4 regions of the Lysinibacillus sp. FSL R7-0073 genome follow, and region 3 is predicted to be linked to each of the others. Evidence: riboswitches for the same ligand, from Rfam matches in the RefSeq annotation. Region 3 holds a riboswitch; each other region holds the start of a gene.
What was found. A riboswitch is a leader RNA that binds a small molecule or an ion and turns the genes downstream of it on or off. The one in region 3 is predicted to bind S-adenosylmethionine.

Region 1 (4,931 bases), 1.9 Mb from region 3:
ATATGTATCTCCCTAAATTAGCTTCATTTATGTTTTATGGGAAAGAAAAAGAGAACGAATCATATCGTTCCCTTTTCTTGTTCTAGTCGTTATTTTAATGGGCCACCAAGTGTAGTGATGGCTTCAGAAACGTTTGCAAATTTCTTAAAGTTTTCATTAAATAAGCCTGCAAGTTCAGCAGCTTTTGCATCGTATGCAGCTTTATCTGCCCATGCTTCACGAGGATTTAACACTTGTGAAGGTACACCTTCAACGGCTGTTGGGATGTGTAAACCAAACACAGCATCTTGTGTCGTTTCAACATTTGTTAATTTACCATCGATAGCTGCGCGTACCATTGTACGTGTATAAGAAAGTTTCATACGGCTACCAGTACCATATTCGCCACCAGTCCAACCAGTGTTCACTAGGAATACTTGTGCGCCATGTTCGTCAATTTTTTGACCTAACATTTCTGCATAAACTGTTGCAGGAAGTGGAAGGAATGGAGAACCGAAGCAAGTAGAGAATACTGGTTCTGGCTCTGTTACACCACGTTCAGTTCCAGCAAGTTTTGAAGTGAAACCACTTAAGAAGTGATACATAGCTTGCTCTTTTGTTAATTTACTGATAGGAGGTAATACGCCAAACGCATCAGCTGTTAGGAAGATGATTGTTTTTGGATGACCTGCTACAGATGGATCAACAATGTTTTCGATGTATTGAATCGGATAAGCTACACGTGTATTTTCTGTTAATGAACCATCATCATAATCACAAATACGAGTTTCTGGATCAACAGCTACGTTTTCTAAAACAGAGCCGAAGCGGATTGCATTGTAGATTTCTGGTTCTTTTTCAGCAGAAAGGTTGATCGTTTTTGCATAGCAACCACCTTCAATATTGAATACACCATTATTAGACCAGCCGTGTTCATCGTCACCGATAAGCTTACGGTCTGGATCAGCGGATAATGTTGTTTTACCAGTACCAGATAGACCGAAGAATAATGCTACGTCGCCAGCTTCACCAACGTTTGCTGAACAGTGCATAGAAAGGATACCTTGTTGTGGTAATAAGTAGTTCATAATACCGAAAATAGATTTTTTCATTTCACCAGCATATTCAGTACCACCAATTAAGATAATTTTCTTTTCAAGTGATACAATGATGAATGTTTCAGAAGCAGTACCGTCAACCGCAGGATCTGCTTTAAAGTTAGGAGCTGAGATGACAGTGAAGTCTGCAACATGCGAAGCTAATTCGTCTTTAGTTGGACGGATAAATAATTGATGAGCGAAAAGGTTGTGCCAAGCGTATTCATTAATAACTTGGATGCTTAATTGTGAATCTTTGTCAGCACCAGCAAAGCCTTTGAATACAAATAATTCATCTTGTTCTTTTAAATATTTTATTACTTTTACATACAGGTTATCGAACACTTCAGAGGAAATTGGTTGATTGACTTTACCCCAGTCAATTTGATCTTTTGTGCTTTCTTCTTCTACTGTATATTTATCTTTAGGTGAACGACCAGTGTATTTGCCAGTTTCTGCACGAACTGCGCCATCTACTGTTAACATTGCCTCACCACGAGAAGTAGCTTTTTCTGCTAATTGTGGTACTGAAAGTTGAACGTTAATGTTACCGCCGCTTAATAATTCCTTCAGTTCGTTTGCAATTTCTACTGAATTCATCGATTAAATACCATCCTTTTTTATAGTATTCCCTTGATTTAGAGGGATTTTTTCTTAATTTCAAAAATAGTATAACACAATTGGTTAAATAATCTATACTAATTAAGAAATTATTTTAGAGTTTTTATTACTTTTCAATAAACTGACAAAAAATAATGTTTTTCGAGTAGAAAACATTCAATGCTACAGTAAATTGTCTAAAATTTGAGCCACACATATGTTACCACAAGATGCTAGGTATGTTGTAGGGATTAATTTTCTTCTGTTTACATCATCACCCAAGAATGAAAATTTTTATGGCGATTATTTGTTCCTTCCTTACTATACAGTAATACATAAGAAAATATTTGACAACGTTCTACCTTTTCAGTAACATGAAAATTGAACGGATACTCTTATCCCGAGCTGGTGGAGGGTCAGGCCCTGTGAAACCCGGCAACCTGCATGAATTATTTCACGACATGCGTTGGTGCCAACCTGATGCAAGGGAAAATCCCTTGAACGATAAGAGTGAAAGGTAACGAAGTCATTATTCCTTTCCTCATGTATAGTAACGTGAGTAAAGGATTTTTTTATTGTTAAAAATCAATGTAAAGGTAAGTATATGTAGTTCTTTCCTTATTATAATGACGGATCTTTCGAAATCCTCGTGTTAAAAGTAGCAGTTATTTTTTCACGTAAAGTGAAATGACAACAACAGCGGCTTGAGAGTTCAATCCTTAGGAGCGGACTTGACATGGGTAATGAGTACCGTATTCAAATACTTTTTGTAAGAGTAATAGGAGGAAAACTAAATGACAAAACGTCGACTGTTTACATCAGAAAGTGTAACAGAAGGGCATCCAGATAAAATTTGTGACCAGATTTCGGATGCCATTTTAGATGCTATTTTAGCAGAAGATCCAAATGCACGTGTAGCGTGTGAGACAACTGTAACAACAGGATTAGTATTAGTAGCAGGAGAAATTACTACTTCTACTTATGTAGATATCAAAGGTATTGTACGTGATACTGTTGCAGAAATCGGATATACACGTGGAAAATATGGCTTTGATGCTGAAAACTTAGCGGTACTTGTAGCAATTGGTGAGCAATCTCCAGATATTGCTCAAGGTGTTGACCAAGCTTTAGAGGCTCGTGAGGGTTCTATGACAGATGCAGATATTGAAGCAATTGGTGCAGGGGACCAAGGCTTAATGTTTGGCTATGCATGTAATGAAACACCTGAGCTAATGCCATTACCAATTAGCTTAGCTCATAAGTTAGCACGTCGTTTAACTGAAGTTCGTAAATCTGGTGAGCTAGCTTATTTACGCCCCGATGGTAAAACACAAGTAACAATTGAGTACGATGACAATAACGTACCTGTACGTGTCGATACAATTGTTATTTCAACACAGCATGATGAAGAAGCAACACTTGAACAAATTCAGGCTGATCTAAAACAACTTGTGATTGCTCCTGTGGTGCCAAGCGAATTATTAGATACAAACACAAAATACTTTATCAATCCGACTGGCCGTTTCGTCATTGGTGGGCCAAAAGGAGATGCTGGTTTAACGGGCCGTAAGATAATTGTTGATACATACGGTGGCTATGCACGACACGGTGGCGGTGCATTCTCAGGTAAGGATGCAACAAAAGTTGACCGTTCAGCTGCCTATGCGGCACGTTATGTAGCTAAAAATATTGTAGCAGCTGGTTTAGCAGAACGCGCTGAAGTACAACTGGCTTATGCAATTGGTGTGGCACAGCCTGTTTCCATTGCTGTTGATACATTTGGTACAGGAAAAGTGAAGGAAAGCGAAATCGTAGAATGGGTTCGTGAGCTATTTGATTTACGCCCAGCAGGTATTATTAAAATGCTTGATCTTCGTCGTCCAATTTATAAACAAACTGCAGCCTATGGTCACTTTGGTCGTACAGATTTAAATGTACCATGGGAACAAACTGATAAAGCTGACGCATTACGCGTAAAAGCACGTCTGTAAACTATTGTGCTAAAGTGCTGAAGTCGTTAGAAAATTATTCTAATGTATTATGAACAAAAGGGGCTTTTCTGCCCCTTTTGTTTTTTTGCAAAAATGCCTCGCCTTTATTCCTTGAAAATTGTCATGGAAAGCGGGGATTTTTTATAATGGATCAATTTCTTTATAAGCTTTTATTTTTGTAGAGATTTATAATACTGACCTTTTTCTGCGTATTCACGTACGATACGTTCCATATCCTCTTTATCCTCAGCGTTTAATTCTCGGACAACTTTCGCTGGACGACCTAATGCTAAGCTATTTGGAGGTATGACTTTACCAGGAGGCACGAGACTTCCGGCTCCAATAAATGCACCCTCTCCAATCTCTGCTCCGTCTAAAATAATGGAGCCCATACCGATTAAGGCATTTTTTCGAATGGTACAGCTATGTAAAGTTACTTGGTGGCCTACTGTTACCTCATCTTCAATAATGAGTGGAAACCTAGGACTTTGATGTAAGCAGCAAAGATCTTGGATACTTACCCGTTTACCAATAATTGTTGGGGAAACATCACCGCGGATCACGGTATTAAACCAAATAGTTGTTTCAGCTCCAATTGTTACGTCTCCAGTAACAGTTGCATAATCGGCAATAAAAACAGATGGATCGATCTTTGGTGTTTTATCTTTAAATGGATAAATCATGAGAATCGCCTCTTTCTTTCTGTAGATATAGTATTATCGTATCAAATACACAACTTTAAGGAAATATAAAATTAAAATGTGCTGTTATTTCGATATAATCAAAGTGTAATTATTTTTTAGGAGGACTATGTGAATGTGGAAATGGGAAGCTGATGGACAAGCAAAGGCTGTGATTGCTATTCTTCATGGTGCTTATGAAAACCACCGTTGGTATGCATGGCTTATAGAAAAATTAAGAATGGAAGGCTTCCACATAGTCATGGGGGATCTACCGAATCATGGCATCAATGCAAGATTTGCGCGTGTCCATGATGAGGACTTCAAATTGTACAATAAATATACAAGAAATCTCATTGAGAATGCCTTTTCATATAATTTACCAACCTTTGTAATAGGGCATGGACTAGGTGCTACTTTAGTTCTTCATACCATGCAAAAGAAAAAGTATGAGTGTGCAGGTATTATTTTGACATCACCCTGGCTGCATTTGAAGCTTTTACCAGGTAAATTATCAAATGCTTTAACGAGTTTGAGTGCATTAACAGCAAATGTTAAATTGACTCATGACCTGACATTTGAGA
Region 2 (4,931 bases), 970 kb from region 3:
ATAGGACATGCGTAACTCCTATGCTCGAAAAAACATAAATTCCTACCAAAAATTGAATGGAAAATATTTTAACTTGTTCCACGCCCCAACTTAGCGTAGTATTAATACGAATCAAAACTAAGTAAGTTAGTAAGATTCACTTTCACAATAAAACCAGGCGCTCTTCTATGAGGGGCATCTGGTTTTTTGTTTTATGAGATTTTAAGAGAATTAATTTATGGGGTAATCTAGCCCTCTACCACCACTACTAGTATTTGGCAGGCATCATGCAATGAAATGTGCTAATGTGACAGATATAAACACACGGATAAGCGCTTATTTTTTCTCTGCCACCAACATTAAAAACATAGGTTTTTCAAAACCATTCCAGAATACATAAAAAGTAACGTACAAAAAGAGTAATCCTGAAATAAACGAACATATTTACATAAGCCTTTTCCCCATTATTTTACCACCTATGCTACTTAAATATGAAAGGATTAGCCCCCAAAGGATTGAAACGGTGATAAATCCGAAGAAGAAGGGAAGTAAGCTTTCAGTAGCTGAATGTCCAATAGTTGTACATGCTACACTGCCACCAACCATTGCGAACCAAACGATTGCAGTTGGTGCAGAAACTACTAACCAAACACCTGTAAAAAAATAGGCCCATAATGATGTCTTTTCAATCGCTTCTCCATGTAAATTTAGCTTTTTAGGCGCAAACGTATCTCGGAAAGCTTGGAAGGTTAAAAGGCAAAGCATGATTTAAATGACATGAAAAATATCCCTTGATCTTAGTTGTTGGGCTTACATTTGTCATCTCACCCATCATAGAATTTGTTTATTCAAAAAAGGTTAGATAATTGATAGTATTCGTTCAAGCAAAAAGGGGGATTATTTTGTTAAAAACAGTACAAATTATTTTATCAATGATAGGCATCACGCTTTCCATTTACGGACTTATGCCACATGATTATCGGCTAAACTTTTTAATGATCCTTTTTCTAGGTTTATTTATGTTAACATTAGGAATTAATGAATTTCGGCGAGAGAGAAAATTATATGGTTGGTTTCTAGTCGGGGTATTTATCTTTTCGGTTTATGTGTCCATTCAAAGCTTCGTATTATTAGTCTAAAAAGTTGAATTCCGCACTTGATGATAATTCTGAGAATTTTTTCTAATTAAAAACATGTTGCAATTATGGATATTTTATTTTAGTATTTTAATATTGTGTCAAAAATAATATTTTTTCTTCTTATCAAGAGAGATGGAGGGACTGGCCCGATGAAATCTCGGCAGCGGAACTATTAAGTTACTGTGCCAAATCCAGCAAGCAATGTTCTTGATAGATAAGAGGAGCGTTTTAAATATAAGGCCTCTTCTTGTTATTTCAAGATGAGGCCTTTTTTATGGTGAAAAAATAAAAAACATGGCTGATTTTTAATTTTTGGAGGTAGACAATGAAGAAAGAGAATCCATGGGCGCTAATCCCATTTGTTGTTTTTATGATTTTATTTATTGGTTCAGGGGTTATAATGGGTGATTTTTATGCGTTCCCTGTCATTGTAGCCATCAGCATTTCGGGTGCTGTAGCTCTAGCGATGAATCGAAAAGAATCGTTTTCCCGAAAGGTTGATATTTTTTGCCAAGGTGCGGGAAATTTAAATGTCATGCTGATGGTTATTATTTTTCTATTAGCAGGGGCATTTTCAGAGGTAGCGAAGGGGATGGGGGCCGTAGATTCCACTGTTAACTTTGCTTTATCGATTATTCCGCAAAACCTGCTTATCGTAGGTTTATTCATCATTGCCTGTTTCATCTCTCTATCCATGGGTACATCAGTGGGGACGATTGTTGCGCTGGCGCCAATTGGAGTTGGGATAAGCGATCTTACGGAGCTATCTATTGCTTTAGTGATGGCAGCGGTTGTAGGCGGTTCGATGTTTGGTGATAATTTATCTTTTATTTCAGATACTACTATTACTGCCGTTCGTTCACAAGGCGCGCAAATGAAGGACAAATTTAAGGTCAATTTTTGGATTGTATTGCCGGCAGCTATTATCACAAGCATTATTTTAGGGTTTATGACATCCGGGGAAGCAGCTCAAGTAGAGCATCTAAGCTATAATTGGATAAAAATTATTCCCTATGTTTTAGTTATTATTTTAGCGTTATCTGGAATGAATGTTTTCCTCGTTCTTGCATTAGGGATTATTCTCGCCGGTGCTGTTGGCTTAGCAGATGGCAGCTATCACATAATGAGCCTTATACAAAAGATTGGCGAAGGAATGGAAGGGATGTATGAAATCGCCTTTCTAGCTATATTAATAGCTGGAATGGTGGAGGTTATTAAATTTAATGGTGGAATTGACTTTTTGCTCCGTCTTGCAACGCGCAGGATTAAATCGCAGAAGGGTGCTGAATTTGGTATAGCTGGTCTTGTGGGTCTAACTAATTTATCTACGGCTAATAATACAATTGCTATTTTAATTGCCGGGCCGCTTGCCAAAAATATTGCTGACCAGTATGAGATTGAGCCGAGAAAGTCCGCAAGTATTTTAGATATTTTCTCCTGTACAGTCCAAGGTCTTCTCCCATACGGAGCCCAATTCCTTGTAGCCGCAAGCGTAGCTAAAATATCGCCAGTTAGTATCTTGCCGTACTCTTTCTATCCAATTCTTATTGGTATTTGTGGTGTGATAGCGATACTCATTGGATACCCGAAAAAAAAGAAAGCCTAAACTTTATTTTCAGACTGTAGACAAAAGCCGTTGAGAAGTTCACTCTCGATGACTTTTGTCATTTTTAGTATTTGGTAATATACTACCAAATTCAACATACTCTTTGAAGATAGATGCTCTCTAAACCTAATTGATCATTCGTTAACATTTCTAATTGTTCACGCTCATAGATTTGATTTTTCGTCATCGAAGCCCCTTACAGTCGAAAATAAAAAAGCCCAGTTGCTCTATTAATTGAAGCCTGGGCTTTGCTTAAGTATTTGGAACGAGCTGTTACTTTCTTGCCTGAATTAAAGTAAACCAATCATTGTCGTTGAACTTGCCAGAAACATTGTATATGGGCTGATAGAATCCTTTTGTATCATACATATACGAAAGCTCAATCGATTCAATCTCAATTTGGTCTCCTTTTTTTATAATCAGGTCTTCCTCCTGTACGAGTGCGTTATACTTTATTTGAGGAAAATCGCCTTCCTTTATTCGTTCATATATTTCTGCAGGAGACAGTATATTTACCTCCCGTATAAATTGATTTTCATGAAGACTGTATGTTAATGAATAGATGTGACCATCCGGCTTTAGGCCAAGACTGGCATCTCCAGTCCAGTAATCTTTATTTACATCAGGACGGTCTGGTAATGTCCATTCAAATTCACCATTCTCCTGTACAGCAAATTCTGCATCTTGAGGTGGTAGTATAGAAAGTTCATCCATCAATGACTTCGCCTTTTCTTCTTGCCCTTCAGCTGAAGTTTGCTCCGGCGTATAATTATTCTCGGTTAACCACCATTGTCCCTCTGAATTATTTGTAACCAATGTATACGGGACCCCATTCTTATCTTCCACTAGCGTTTCGTCATTGTCCTTGGCATCAGATGCATTCATCTCTGATAATCCTAGTTTCTGTTGTAATAGGTCTTTTACGTCATCCTCTTGAATGATTTTCTTATAGACAGGAGCAACGATGGGTGCTGCGCTTAATTCCAATGATGTGGATACATGAACATCTGACATTTTTGATTTTGTATATGCGTTTATTGCTAGATGACCAAACTCCTGTTGGGCGTAGACAATGTTCATAACGATAAAGATTAAGCCCATCAATAGAGGTATAGCAAGGTTTCCAATCAGTGTTTTCACCTTTACCTTTTTGTTATGGACAATAGAAGCGACAAGTTTGTATAATTGGTAGCCAATAATACCGCCAAGTGAGTTATTGATTAAATCATCAAGCTCAAAAATCCCTGCTCCTGAAAGTGCCTGATAAGTTTCGATAGAGGCTGTCGCACCTACAACTACTAGAAGAAGCCACTTAAACTCTTTAAATTTAGCCATAATTAAAGGTAAAAGCATTCCTAATGGTACAAACATTAATATATTAAATAGACAATTTTGGAGATCACGTAAAGAGTATTTTTTCCACGCGTCTATATAACCGCTGAATGGCTGAAGGTTCAACTGCATGAAATGTGAAGTGCCACGGCCAATCACTGTTAGCTCCAAAACAAATACAATATATCCGATAAAGATTGCACCAAGAAGAAGCTTCTTTACAGGAATTTGTTTTTGGTGATCTGATCGTCGTCTTTGATAATAAAAGAAATAAAGTCCAATTAGTAAAAATTCAAGGCCAATAATTATGATGACGGGCAGCATCAAAATTTTGATGTTGCTCATGATTTCAGTAATTCCCAAGATGTGATACTCCTTTTTCTGATGATGATTTTCAAATGCTATATGCCAGATAATTCTCAGTAATGTCGACCTTCATTATTGTAAATGGAAATTATTAATAATTAGAGAGAATATTTATGAAGATTTCTTAAGAAAAGGGAAAGCCCAAGCACGCAATTATTTTGTGCTTGGGCAGTTAGCTTGTTCGTTATAGACAATAAACTTGATTGTTAATAAGGAGTTTGATCGCTCTTTAATGTATAAACAAAAATACAATAATAGGGATTATTAATGATGGCAGAAGATTTAAGGTATTACATTTTTTTATGCCTAAAATACTTAAACCAGACGCTAATATCAATATACCTCCTATAATCGTCAATTCATTTAGAAGATCATTATTGATGGAATTCTCCATTAAACTAGCTATTAAATAAATGGAACCTTGCCATAGAAATAGTACAATACCTGCAACAGCTATTCCAATACCAAATGTAGTGGCTAAAACAACCGAAGTAATTCCATCCAATATA
Region 3 (4,931 bases):
TATTGGCGTTATTTCAAGTATATCTTCTAATTGGATGCCAGAAATTATTAGGATTATGGATAATCAGTTTCCTGGAATTCAGGTGGAATTACGCGAGGGTGATTATTATGAAATTGAACAATGGCTACTTAGTGGAGCAATAGAAGCAGGATTTTTAAATGGTCAAAAATCTGAGCAATATCAATATACGGAATTACAACAAGATCCTTTATTATGTATCGTTTCAGATCAAAGCCCACTATTTAATAAGTCAGAGATAGATATTATTGATTTGGAAGATATGCCTTTTATTATGACATCCTATAAAGGGACAAATGATGTCAAAGTTTTGTTGGAACAATATCATGTGAAGCCAAATATTCGCTTTGAGCTTTCAGAGGAGGTCGGCATTGTTTCCATGATTTCTCATCAACTAGGGATTAGTATTTTACCCCAATTGGTCATTCAGAATTTGCCGCCTACATTAAGAGCAATTCCTCTGAAGCAAGGTGCCTACCGTACGATTGGAATTGCGATGAAGCATAATGCATCACCTGTAACGAAGAAATTTGCGGAAATTTTAAGTGCATGGCTGATGGAACAAAAAAATGCACTATGATGGAATCTATTGAAGCCTATCCTTCCATTACGGTAAAATAGTAGGTGTATATATTTTAGAAAATAGGTGAGTGGATGGGGACATTACAAGGTAAAACCGTACTCATTACAAGTGGGGGAACACTTGAAAAATGGGATCGTGTACGAGGGCATACGAATTTATCGAAAGGGACAATGGGCTGTTATTTAGCGGAGGCGGCACTCGCTGCTGGTGCTAATGTAGTATATATGCATGGTTATTTTGCACAGCTTCCAGTGAATCACAATCAAATGAAATTGATTAAATTTGAAGGTATTGAGGATTTAGGAGAAAAAGTTCGTCATGCTGTCCAACATGAATTTGTTGATATCGTTATTATGGCTGCGGCTGGCTCCGATTGGGTCATTGATAAAGTATATGATCAATCAGGGAACTTGATGGAGGAAGCGGGGAAAATGCCTTCCGATGAGCCACCTATTATTCATTTTAAAAAGGCGCCAAAAGTCTTAGGGCAAATTAAGGGCTGGCAGCCAAATGTAACGTTAGTAGGGTTTAAGCTAGAAGCGACCGATGATGAGGAGTTTTTATTAGCACGTGCACGACTGCGAATGGAAACAGCTCATGCTCAATTGATGGTGGCAAATAGCTCTCAATCTTTATATGGCGGGGACGAGCCCCATTGGATTGTACCTGCTGATGGACAGCCTATGAAAGTAATGGGCAAGCAAAAAACAGCCGAAGCTTTAATGATGTATTTACAACATCAATAAATGTGAACTGTGTAGAGAAATAGTTCTACACAGTTTTTTCTTGTCTAAAAGTTGAGTATCATTTAATATTTACTTAACGGTCGGTAAAAAAGGAGGGTTATGATGGGGAATAAAGAACAAACTTTTCAAAAGATTATAGAAGTTGCTTATGTGATGTTTGCAGAAAAAGGGTTTGAAAAAACTAGCTTAGCCATGATTGCTGCAGAGGTTGGTATATCAAAACCAGCCATTTATTATTATTTTCAATCAAAGGATCAATTAATCGCCTACTTATTTGATGAACTGTATAAAGTAATTGAACAGGATGTCGCTGTGGATTATAAAGAGCTTTCTCCTGTTAATTTCAAGGAGGAATTACTCGAGCTGGGCTATAAGTCTATTGAGGCGCAGGGCAAGGATCCTTATTTTAATAAAATATTTAACCAATATGTACTTTTAGCAGCTCGCGATGAAAGCTATAAGAAACAATTAGTAGAGCTAGAAACAAGCTTTTTAACAAGCTTTGTTGAAGTCCTACAATGGGGCGTGCGGCTAGGAGTTCTAGAGGATACTCCCAATATAGAAGCAAAGGCACAGATGCTAGCCTTGGTCTATGATAATATCGGTAATTTCATGTTAACAGGTAACCAATTGAACTATAGAGCTATTTGGAAGGAGGCTGTACATAGCGTTATCCAAGGGGGCAAAGATGACAAAAAGAAATGATGATCGGCGCATTGAAGGTCTTGATTTTGCAAGAGCTCTCGCTATGCTTGGTATGTTTATTGTCAATTTTGGTGTCGTAACGGGTTCTACAACGAATGGTTCAACATGGTTGATTGCTTTACAAAATATGTTTGAGGGGCGTGCCTCGGCCGTATTTGTCATGCTAGCAGGAATAGGGACAGCTTTAATGACTCGTCACGCTAGAGAGACTAAGGACCCAATGCTTCTTCGCGAGAATCGACTTACTTTGTGGAAGAGGTCATTTTTGTTATTCGTGATAGGGATAGTACTATATGCGGTCGGTTGGACAGGAGATATATTACATTATTATGGCGTGTATATGTTTGTTGCCGCATGTTTGATTGCCCAATCTAAGAAATGGATGATGTTCATAATCGGTGTCATCCTCATCCTTTCACAATGGCTTCAAATTCAATTTAATTACCTTGCTGGTTGGCATCCAACATATATATTACTAGAGTATCTGGATTTTTGGACACCAGCAGGATTTATAAGAAATTTGATGTTTAATGGCTATCACCCACTATTCCCCTGGGTTTGTTTCTTTCTGATGGGCATGTTAATCGGCACATTTGATTTAACAAATCGTACATTAAGAAAAATCCTATTTGTGACTGGTTTATTGCTAGTCATAATGACGGAGACTTTTTCAACGATATTTATTAAGATGACAACGATCCATTTATTAGATGTAGAGAGTGCATTGTATTTATTTGATACGGGACCGATTCCCCCGAATATGATGTATGTTCTATCTAATTCGGCTTCAGCTATTGTCCTTATCGTAGGCTCCATCTATCTTGTTGAGACATCTAAAAATAAAGTGATTGAAGCTTTGATCTTAACGGGACAAATGTCTTTAACGCATTATGTTGGCCATGTTTTTATTGGGATTGGAATATTAATTGTTTGCCAAAAGTTGGAGAATCAAACGCTTGCTTTTTCCATGCTATACGCCTGCTGTTACTTTTTAGGATGTGTGTTTGTTTCTGTATGGTGGAGAGCTAAACATCGTCGAGGTCCTCTTGAATTCATGATGAGGAAATGGAGTTCGTAATAAATTAATGGATAGCCATCTATTTCTCACTGATTAGGCATAAAATACTTTAGATATAGATAGTTTTCTAATCAAAAATAATCATTACAAAGTATTCAGCTAGGTTTTCTAATATTTTATATTGACAATCGTATAACAGAATTATAGAATTATTTTCAAGAAACGCAGTACTCTTATCAAGATAGGTGGAGGGACTTGGCCCAATGAAGCCACGGCAACCGAAAAATAGGTGCCAATTCCAACAGATGTATCTGAGAGATAGGAGGGGCTATCAATCAGCTTGATGCATTGGCCTCTTTTGTACAACAAGGATGATAAAGAAGGGGTGTATCGTATGGCTCAGTCGGCAAAGGTAGAAGATAAGAAGTTAGAGGCTATTGCAAAGGCCATTCAAAATCTTGAATTTGGTGAAGTGCATATTACGATTCAGGATGGTGTAATTGTTCAAATTAATAGGCTTGAAAAGCAGAGATTTCCTCAGAAGAAATAAATGATCATTTCAGTTGAACGATGTGAAAAGGCCACCAATAAGCATGATTTCCGTTGCTTACAAGTGGCCCTTTTTTTATGGCATTAGCTATAAAAGCTTTTTGGAATCTGACCGATATGACGGCGATGATAGAGAAGCGGTTCCTTTTGAGTATTAGTAATATCTAGCACTTGCCCAATAAAAATAGTGTGATCACCTGCATCTATCTGCTGAAATGATTTACATTGTAAAATAGCTGCTGTATCATGTAAAATCGGTAGCCCTAAAGAAGAAATAGACCATTTTGCTTGAGCAAAGCGATCCGGGACTTTACTTGCAAATAATGTACATAAATGCTCTTGATCACTCGCTAACATATTAACAGCGAATTTTTCCGCACTCATAAAGTAAGGATAGAGCTGAGATTTTTTATCGAGTGACCATAAAATAAGTAGTGGGTCAATGGAAACAGATGCAAAAGAATTGACTGTTAAGCCAATTGGATTCGTTTCATGACATGCTGTAACAACCGTTACACCTGTAGGATAGTTACCTAATGCCAATTTAAAAGCAGCTACATGATCTGTCATTCAAATCACCTCTTTATAGTTAGTAATAAATTAGTTAACGGAGTTAGTAGGTAAATTGCACTTTTTTTCATACCATATAGTAACTCCTTTTCTTAAGTAAATATTAAATCAATTACACATCCAGGTAAAGCTAATGGGGGAAAGAAAGGGGAATTGCCATGACTTTATATTTTGATCATCTGGTACATCAAGTAGAATCACCGGAAAATATAAAGGTTTTCTTCAATAAACGAAATGTCCATACAGTGAACGGTGGTCAACACACGATGTGGGGGACTTACAATACGCTAAGCTATTTTGGCTTAAGCTATATTGAACAAATCGCTATTTATGATCGTGATTTATTTGAGCAAGCGGCCCTGTACCCATATTCCCTACATTATACGTTTAAACGTGATCATGAGCGCCAAGGATTTTCACGAATTGCCTTGCGCACTAAAAATATTGAAGACGAGGGTCAACGATTGCGTGCATTGGGCTATGAAGTATATGGTCCGGATGCTTGTAGCCGCACAAGACCAGACGGCACGATAATTGAATGGAAGCTATTGCATTTTGGCATGTCTGGCCTTTCAGTGGATTTTCCATTCTTAATTGAATGGGCAGATGACGATGAGGAACGTTTGGCTCAATTAAAGGCTAGTGGCGCGATCGATGAAAAACAAGCCATTACAATGGAATCCATCCAGTTTTTTGTCAAGGATGTGGAGGAAACGGTGCAGCTTTGGCAGAAGGTATTACA
Region 4 (4,931 bases), 1.3 Mb from region 3:
GTACAAGGATGATTAAAATAAACACAGTTGCATACATGACATCTACCTCATAGCGTAAATGACCATAACGGTAGGCTAGGTCGCCTAAACCGCCAGCACCAACCATTCCCGCCATTGCTGTTGCGCCAATCAATCCAATTGTAGCGATTGTTAAGCCTAAAATAATGGATGGGCGTGCTTCGCGTAATAATACATGCCAAATGATATGGCGACGTTTAATACCCATAGCTGTGTAGGCTTCGACAACGCCCGAATCAACCTCTAAAAGCGCTGACTCCATCAGTCGTGCAATATAAGGAGCCGTATAAACTACAAGCGGAACAATAACGCCTTTAACGCCAATTGTTGTACCAACAATAACCTTTGTAAATGGTAAAATGAAGAATAGTAAGATGATGAATGGCACTGAACGGATAATATTAATGACTAAATTAAAAAATTGATAGAAAAATTTATTTTCGAAGGATTGACCAGGTCGTGTTAAAACAATTAAAAGCCCTAAAGGTATACCAATTAGAATCGAAAAGAATAATGAAATTCCGACCATTTGAAATGTTTCGATAATTGCTTTGCCAATAACCTCTGACCAATCATTAAAGAAATTATTCATGGATCTCTCCTCCTAACTCTTCCACAGTAACGCCATTCTCTGCAAAATAGGTTAGCGCCTTTTGAACAATGTTGGGCTCTCCGTTTAAATGCACCACAATATTACCAACAATGCCGTTTTTTAATTCAATAATATTGGCTGTTAAAATGTTTGGTTGTACATCATATACTTTGCTGACTTCAGCCAATAATGGCTTACCAGTACTTTCTCCAAGAAATGTTAAACGAATGACGCTACCTGAAACATTTAACTGCTCAATAAGAGAAGGAGTTAAGTTACGTTGTGAAATGGTACTTAAGAACTTTCTTGTAGTAGGGTGTTGTGGTTTTGCAAAGAGCTCGATAGCCGTACCAAATTCAACTACTTTCCCTGCTTCTAGAACAGATACCTCATCACAAACTTTCTGAATGACATTCATTTCATGTGTAATCAGTAGGATTGTAATTCCTAATTCACGATTAATTTTTAATAATAGTTCAAGAATAGCCTCTGTAGTCTCAGGATCAAGCGCACTTGTTGCTTCATCACTGAGTAAAATTTCAGGCTCTTGCGCTAGAGCGCGTGCAATTGCGACACGTTGCTTTTGTCCACCTGAAAGCTGATTAGGGTAGCTATCTAGCTTTTCTGTTAAACCTACAATTTCGGCATATTTAGCCACACGATTTTTGACGTCTGTTTCGTTATAACCAAGTAGCTTTAAGGGAACAGCAATATTGTTATAAACCGTTGCTGTCTTTAAGAGATTAAAATGTTGAAAAATCATACCGATCTTTTGTCGTGTTTGACGTAAGTCATGAAGTGAAAGGGTAGTAATATCCACATTGTCAATCAAGACTTTGCCTGCTGAAGGACGCTCTAGTAAATTAACACAACGAATCAGCGTACTTTTACCAGCACCGCTATACCCAATTACACCATGAATTTGCCCTTTTTTTACATGAAGATTGATGCCATCTACAGCCTTTATACTGCCTTTTTTCGTCTTATATTCTTTTGAAATATTTTGTAATTGAATCATCAGATTGGTTGCTCCTTTCTTAACTTCTAAAAAGCAAGAATCTGCGCGGTTTCCATAGTGGAAATTTGGCAGATTCTTTAGCTTATCGCACGTATTACCAGCTAGGGATTACAGAACCTTTGAATTCCTCTTCAATGAATTGGCGCACTTCATCAGATTGATAAGCCTCAATGAACTTTTTAATCGTTGGGTCGTTTTCATTTTCTGCACGAACGACAATGTAGTTCACATATGGAGAGTCAGTAGATTCTAAAAGAATAGAGTCCTCTTGCGGATTAATGCCAGCTTCCAGCGCAAAGTTAGTATTAATAGCAGCTACATCTACTTCACTAAGCTGTTTTGGAATTTGTGCAGCTTCTAATTCTATGAATTTTAAATTCTTTTTGTTTTCTTCCACGTCACGAACGGATGCTGTTAAGTCCGCTCCATCTTTTAATTTAATATAGCCTGCCTCTTGTAAAACAAAGAGAGCACGCGCTCCATTTGTTGGGTCATTCGGTAAGCCAAATGTTGCGCCTTCAGGAACGTCATCCAATGATTTATATTTTTCAGAGTAAATACCCATTGGATTTAAAATAGTTTTGCCAACCGGTACTAAATCTGTATCGTGATCTTTATTAAATGTATCGAGGAAAGGCTTATGCTGATAGCTGTTTGCATCAAGATCACCTTCAGCTAAGGATGTATTTGGTAAAACATAATCAGAAAATGATTTTAGTTCTACTTCTAGACCTTTTTCCTTTGCGACTTTAGCAGCTACCTCTGCAATTTGCTCATGAGGTCCTGAAGTGACACCCACGACAATTTTATTTTCATCGATAGCTTCGCTTTTTCCTTTACTATCTTCTTTAGAGCCACAGCCCGCTAGTGCTGCTACTAATGTAAGACTTGCTAAACCTACTAAAAATTTATTTTTCTTCTTCATGAAAACGACCTCCAAAAATTGTTTTATCGGTTTTTGAAAATAAAAAAAACTCTCTTACAAATTAAGAGAGGCTCATGAAAAAAGTCCTCTCTTATCTATCAAACGAATTTCGTTTGCAGGATTTAGCACCTTCCTTCATAAAAGGAGGTTGCCGAGCTTCATAGGGCCAGTCCCTCAGCTACTCTTGATAAGAGATTCATATTATATTTTTGTATTTCCGATAGAACTAATATAATTTATAGGGTATAGTAAGTCAATAAATATTTTTAAAATTTTTTATATTGTTATAATATTTTGTCGCGAAGGAGGGTGAAGAATGTCCGTAAGAGTTAATTATGGCATAGGTTCATTTGGTAAGGTGATTAGTGCTCGTCTTCTCATGGGAACAGACATTATTGAAGGAATTGAGGCACTTTGTGAAGAGAATAAAATTGAATCGGCAACCATAATTAGTTGTATTGGTAGTTTTCAAAAAAGTAGCTTTGTTTATTTAGTGCCAGATGAAACTTCCCACATTAAAGTTCGATTTAGTGATGTGGTCGAGAAAGAGGGGCCACTCGAGTTTATCCAAGGTTCAGGAGTTGTTTGTAAGCGTGATGCACAATATGAAACGCATTTCCATGGTTCCATGAGCGATCAATGGGGAGTGGTTTCAGGCGGTCATTTTTTAAAGGGTGGGAATATTGTCATTACAGCAGATGTAGTGCTGGCAGAAGTTCAGGGCATTCAGCATATCCGTCAGTTGGACGATGAAACAGGTCACATACAATTTTATCCATTAGAACATGGATTAGATCTTCCAAGGAAAATTGAAAATAGTAAGTCCAGTAGCTAGTGAAAGCTACTGGACTCCATTTTGTTCCATGCTAAAATAAGTTCAATTGCTCAATTCTATGCATGGCTTCTCGTAAACGTTCCTCGCTTACAAGCAAGCCAATACGCACATAGCCTTCCCCATATTGACCAAAGCCATTACCTGCGGCTACCGCAATATCAGCTTTGTCGAGCAATATATCAGCAAATTGTTCGCTAGTAAAACCTAATGGGACAGGGAGCCAGGCAAAGAAGGAGCCCTTTGGTGCCGTTACTTGCCAGCCGATTCTATGAGCTTCTTCGAATAGTACATTTCGACGACGCTCATAGGTAGCTCTTAGCTCATCTGCACATTCCTGTGAAGATGTAAGTGCAACAGCTGCTGCTTGTTGAATAGCAGGAAATTGACTACAAAACAAATGATCTTGAATAAGATTAATCGCGGCAATCAAATCTGCATTACCAACAGCAAAGCCTATACGCCAACCTGCCATATTATAAGTCTTTGATAATGTGTACATTTCGATTCCAACCTCTTTTGCGCCATTGGCCTGTAAGAAACTAATGGGTTTATTGCCATCAAATCCAATCGCACCATAAGCAAAATCATGTGATACGATGATATTATGCTCCTTAGCAAAACGAATGGTTTCTTCAAAAAATTCAAGTGTTGCTGTACCACCCGTAGGATTATTTGGGTAATTTAAGTAAAGTAACTTGGCTTTTTCCTTAACTTCTTTAGGGAGGGCATCATAATCAGGTAAGAAATTATTCTCAGCAAAAAGAGGCATTACTTCAAAATTTACATCACCTAATACAACTCCAGATAAGTAGTCTGGATAGCCTGGGTCTGGTAATAGCATCGTATCACCAGGATTTAACACAGCCAAAGGTAGCTCAACAAGACCAATTTTTGTGCCACCAAGAATGGCTACTTCAGTGTCGGGATCAATCTCCACATCATATTCCCGTTTATAAAAGTCAGCAGCGGCTTGACGTAATTCGCCGATACCACGGAATGGCGAATATTTGTGGTTTTGAGGATTTTCAGCTGCTTCCTGTAATGCTTGAATGATATGAGTAGGCGTAGGTTGGTCGGGATTTCCTTGCCCAAGATTAATCACATCACGTCCTTCTTCCAGGGCATTGTTTACTTTTTGGACGAGCGCCGCAAAAAATTGAGTGGGTAATTGCTGTAGTTTTTTAGAGAATTCCATGCATGATCACCTTTTTCAGAATATAATAATTATTATTGAAGAATATGAAGCAAATAGTAGTACTTTTTTTGTTAATTGTCTATAGGAGGAATTAATATGAAAATCGGTTGTATTCAGTTAAACATTGGCTTCGGCAAAGTAGAAGAAAATTTTACACGGGCAGAGGACAAGATTCGTGAAGCCGCAAAACTAGGGGCAGAAATTATTGTGCTACCGGAAATGTGGAATACGGGCTACGCACTGGAGAAGCTTCCAGAATTGGCGGACGTTAACGGTGAGCGTACAAAAGCATTTTTAGCACACTTAGCGAAGGAACTTAGTGTACATATTGTCGGTGGCTCTGTTTCC

Region 1: it holds a riboswitch for S-adenosylmethionine, as region 3 does, so the genes downstream of both, metK (methionine adenosyltransferase) here and MKY88_RS08325 (YezD family protein) in region 3, are expected to answer to the same signal.
Region 2: it holds a riboswitch for S-adenosylmethionine, as region 3 does, so the genes downstream of both, MKY88_RS13550 (Na+/H+ antiporter NhaC family protein) here and MKY88_RS08325 (YezD family protein) in region 3, are expected to answer to the same signal.
Region 4: it holds a riboswitch for S-adenosylmethionine, as region 3 does, so the genes downstream of both, MKY88_RS02200 (MetQ/NlpA family ABC transporter substrate-binding protein) here and MKY88_RS08325 (YezD family protein) in region 3, are expected to answer to the same signal.

Annotation. Positions count from the first base shown of each region.
Region 1 is NZ_JBBPAS010000001.1:3,684,667-3,689,597, reverse strand. Features, by position in the region: gene MKY88_RS18415 (alpha/beta hydrolase) at 1-2, opposite strand, end outside; gene pckA (phosphoenolpyruvate carboxykinase (ATP)) at 90-1,676, opposite strand; SAM riboswitch class I at 2,069-2,187, shown strand; gene metK (methionine adenosyltransferase) at 2,471-3,667, shown strand; gene MKY88_RS18400 (gamma carbonic anhydrase) at 3,838-4,350, opposite strand; gene MKY88_RS18395 (alpha/beta hydrolase) at 4,484-4,931, shown strand, end outside.
Region 2 is NZ_JBBPAS010000001.1:2,716,241-2,721,171, reverse strand. Features, by position in the region: gene MKY88_RS24625 (LysE family transporter) at 424-744, opposite strand; gene MKY88_RS13555 (DUF3953 domain-containing protein) at 882-1,118, shown strand; SAM riboswitch class I at 1,236-1,339, shown strand; gene MKY88_RS13550 (Na+/H+ antiporter NhaC family protein) at 1,444-2,724, shown strand; gene MKY88_RS13545 (VanZ family protein) at 2,998-4,419, opposite strand; gene MKY88_RS13540 (DUF554 domain-containing protein) at 4,652-4,931, opposite strand, start outside.
Region 3 is NZ_JBBPAS010000001.1:1,747,969-1,752,899, forward strand. Features, by position in the region: gene MKY88_RS08305 (LysR family transcriptional regulator) at 1-598, shown strand, start outside; gene MKY88_RS08310 (phosphopantothenoylcysteine decarboxylase domain-containing protein) at 673-1,347, shown strand; gene MKY88_RS08315 (TetR/AcrR family transcriptional regulator) at 1,450-2,052, shown strand; gene MKY88_RS08320 (DUF418 domain-containing protein) at 2,036-3,130, shown strand; SAM riboswitch class I at 3,301-3,395, shown strand; gene MKY88_RS08325 (YezD family protein) at 3,465-3,620, shown strand; gene MKY88_RS08330 (flavin reductase family protein) at 3,704-4,189, opposite strand; gene MKY88_RS08335 (VOC family protein) at 4,348-4,931, shown strand, end outside.
Region 4 is NZ_JBBPAS010000001.1:463,361-468,291, forward strand. Features, by position in the region: gene MKY88_RS02190 (methionine ABC transporter permease) at 1-610, opposite strand, end outside; gene MKY88_RS02195 (methionine ABC transporter ATP-binding protein) at 603-1,628, opposite strand; gene MKY88_RS02200 (MetQ/NlpA family ABC transporter substrate-binding protein) at 1,723-2,553, opposite strand; SAM riboswitch class I at 2,642-2,747, opposite strand; gene MKY88_RS02205 (PPC domain-containing DNA-binding protein) at 2,870-3,388, shown strand; gene MKY88_RS02210 (pyridoxal phosphate-dependent aminotransferase) at 3,420-4,583, opposite strand; gene MKY88_RS02215 (carbon-nitrogen family hydrolase) at 4,680-4,931, shown strand, end outside.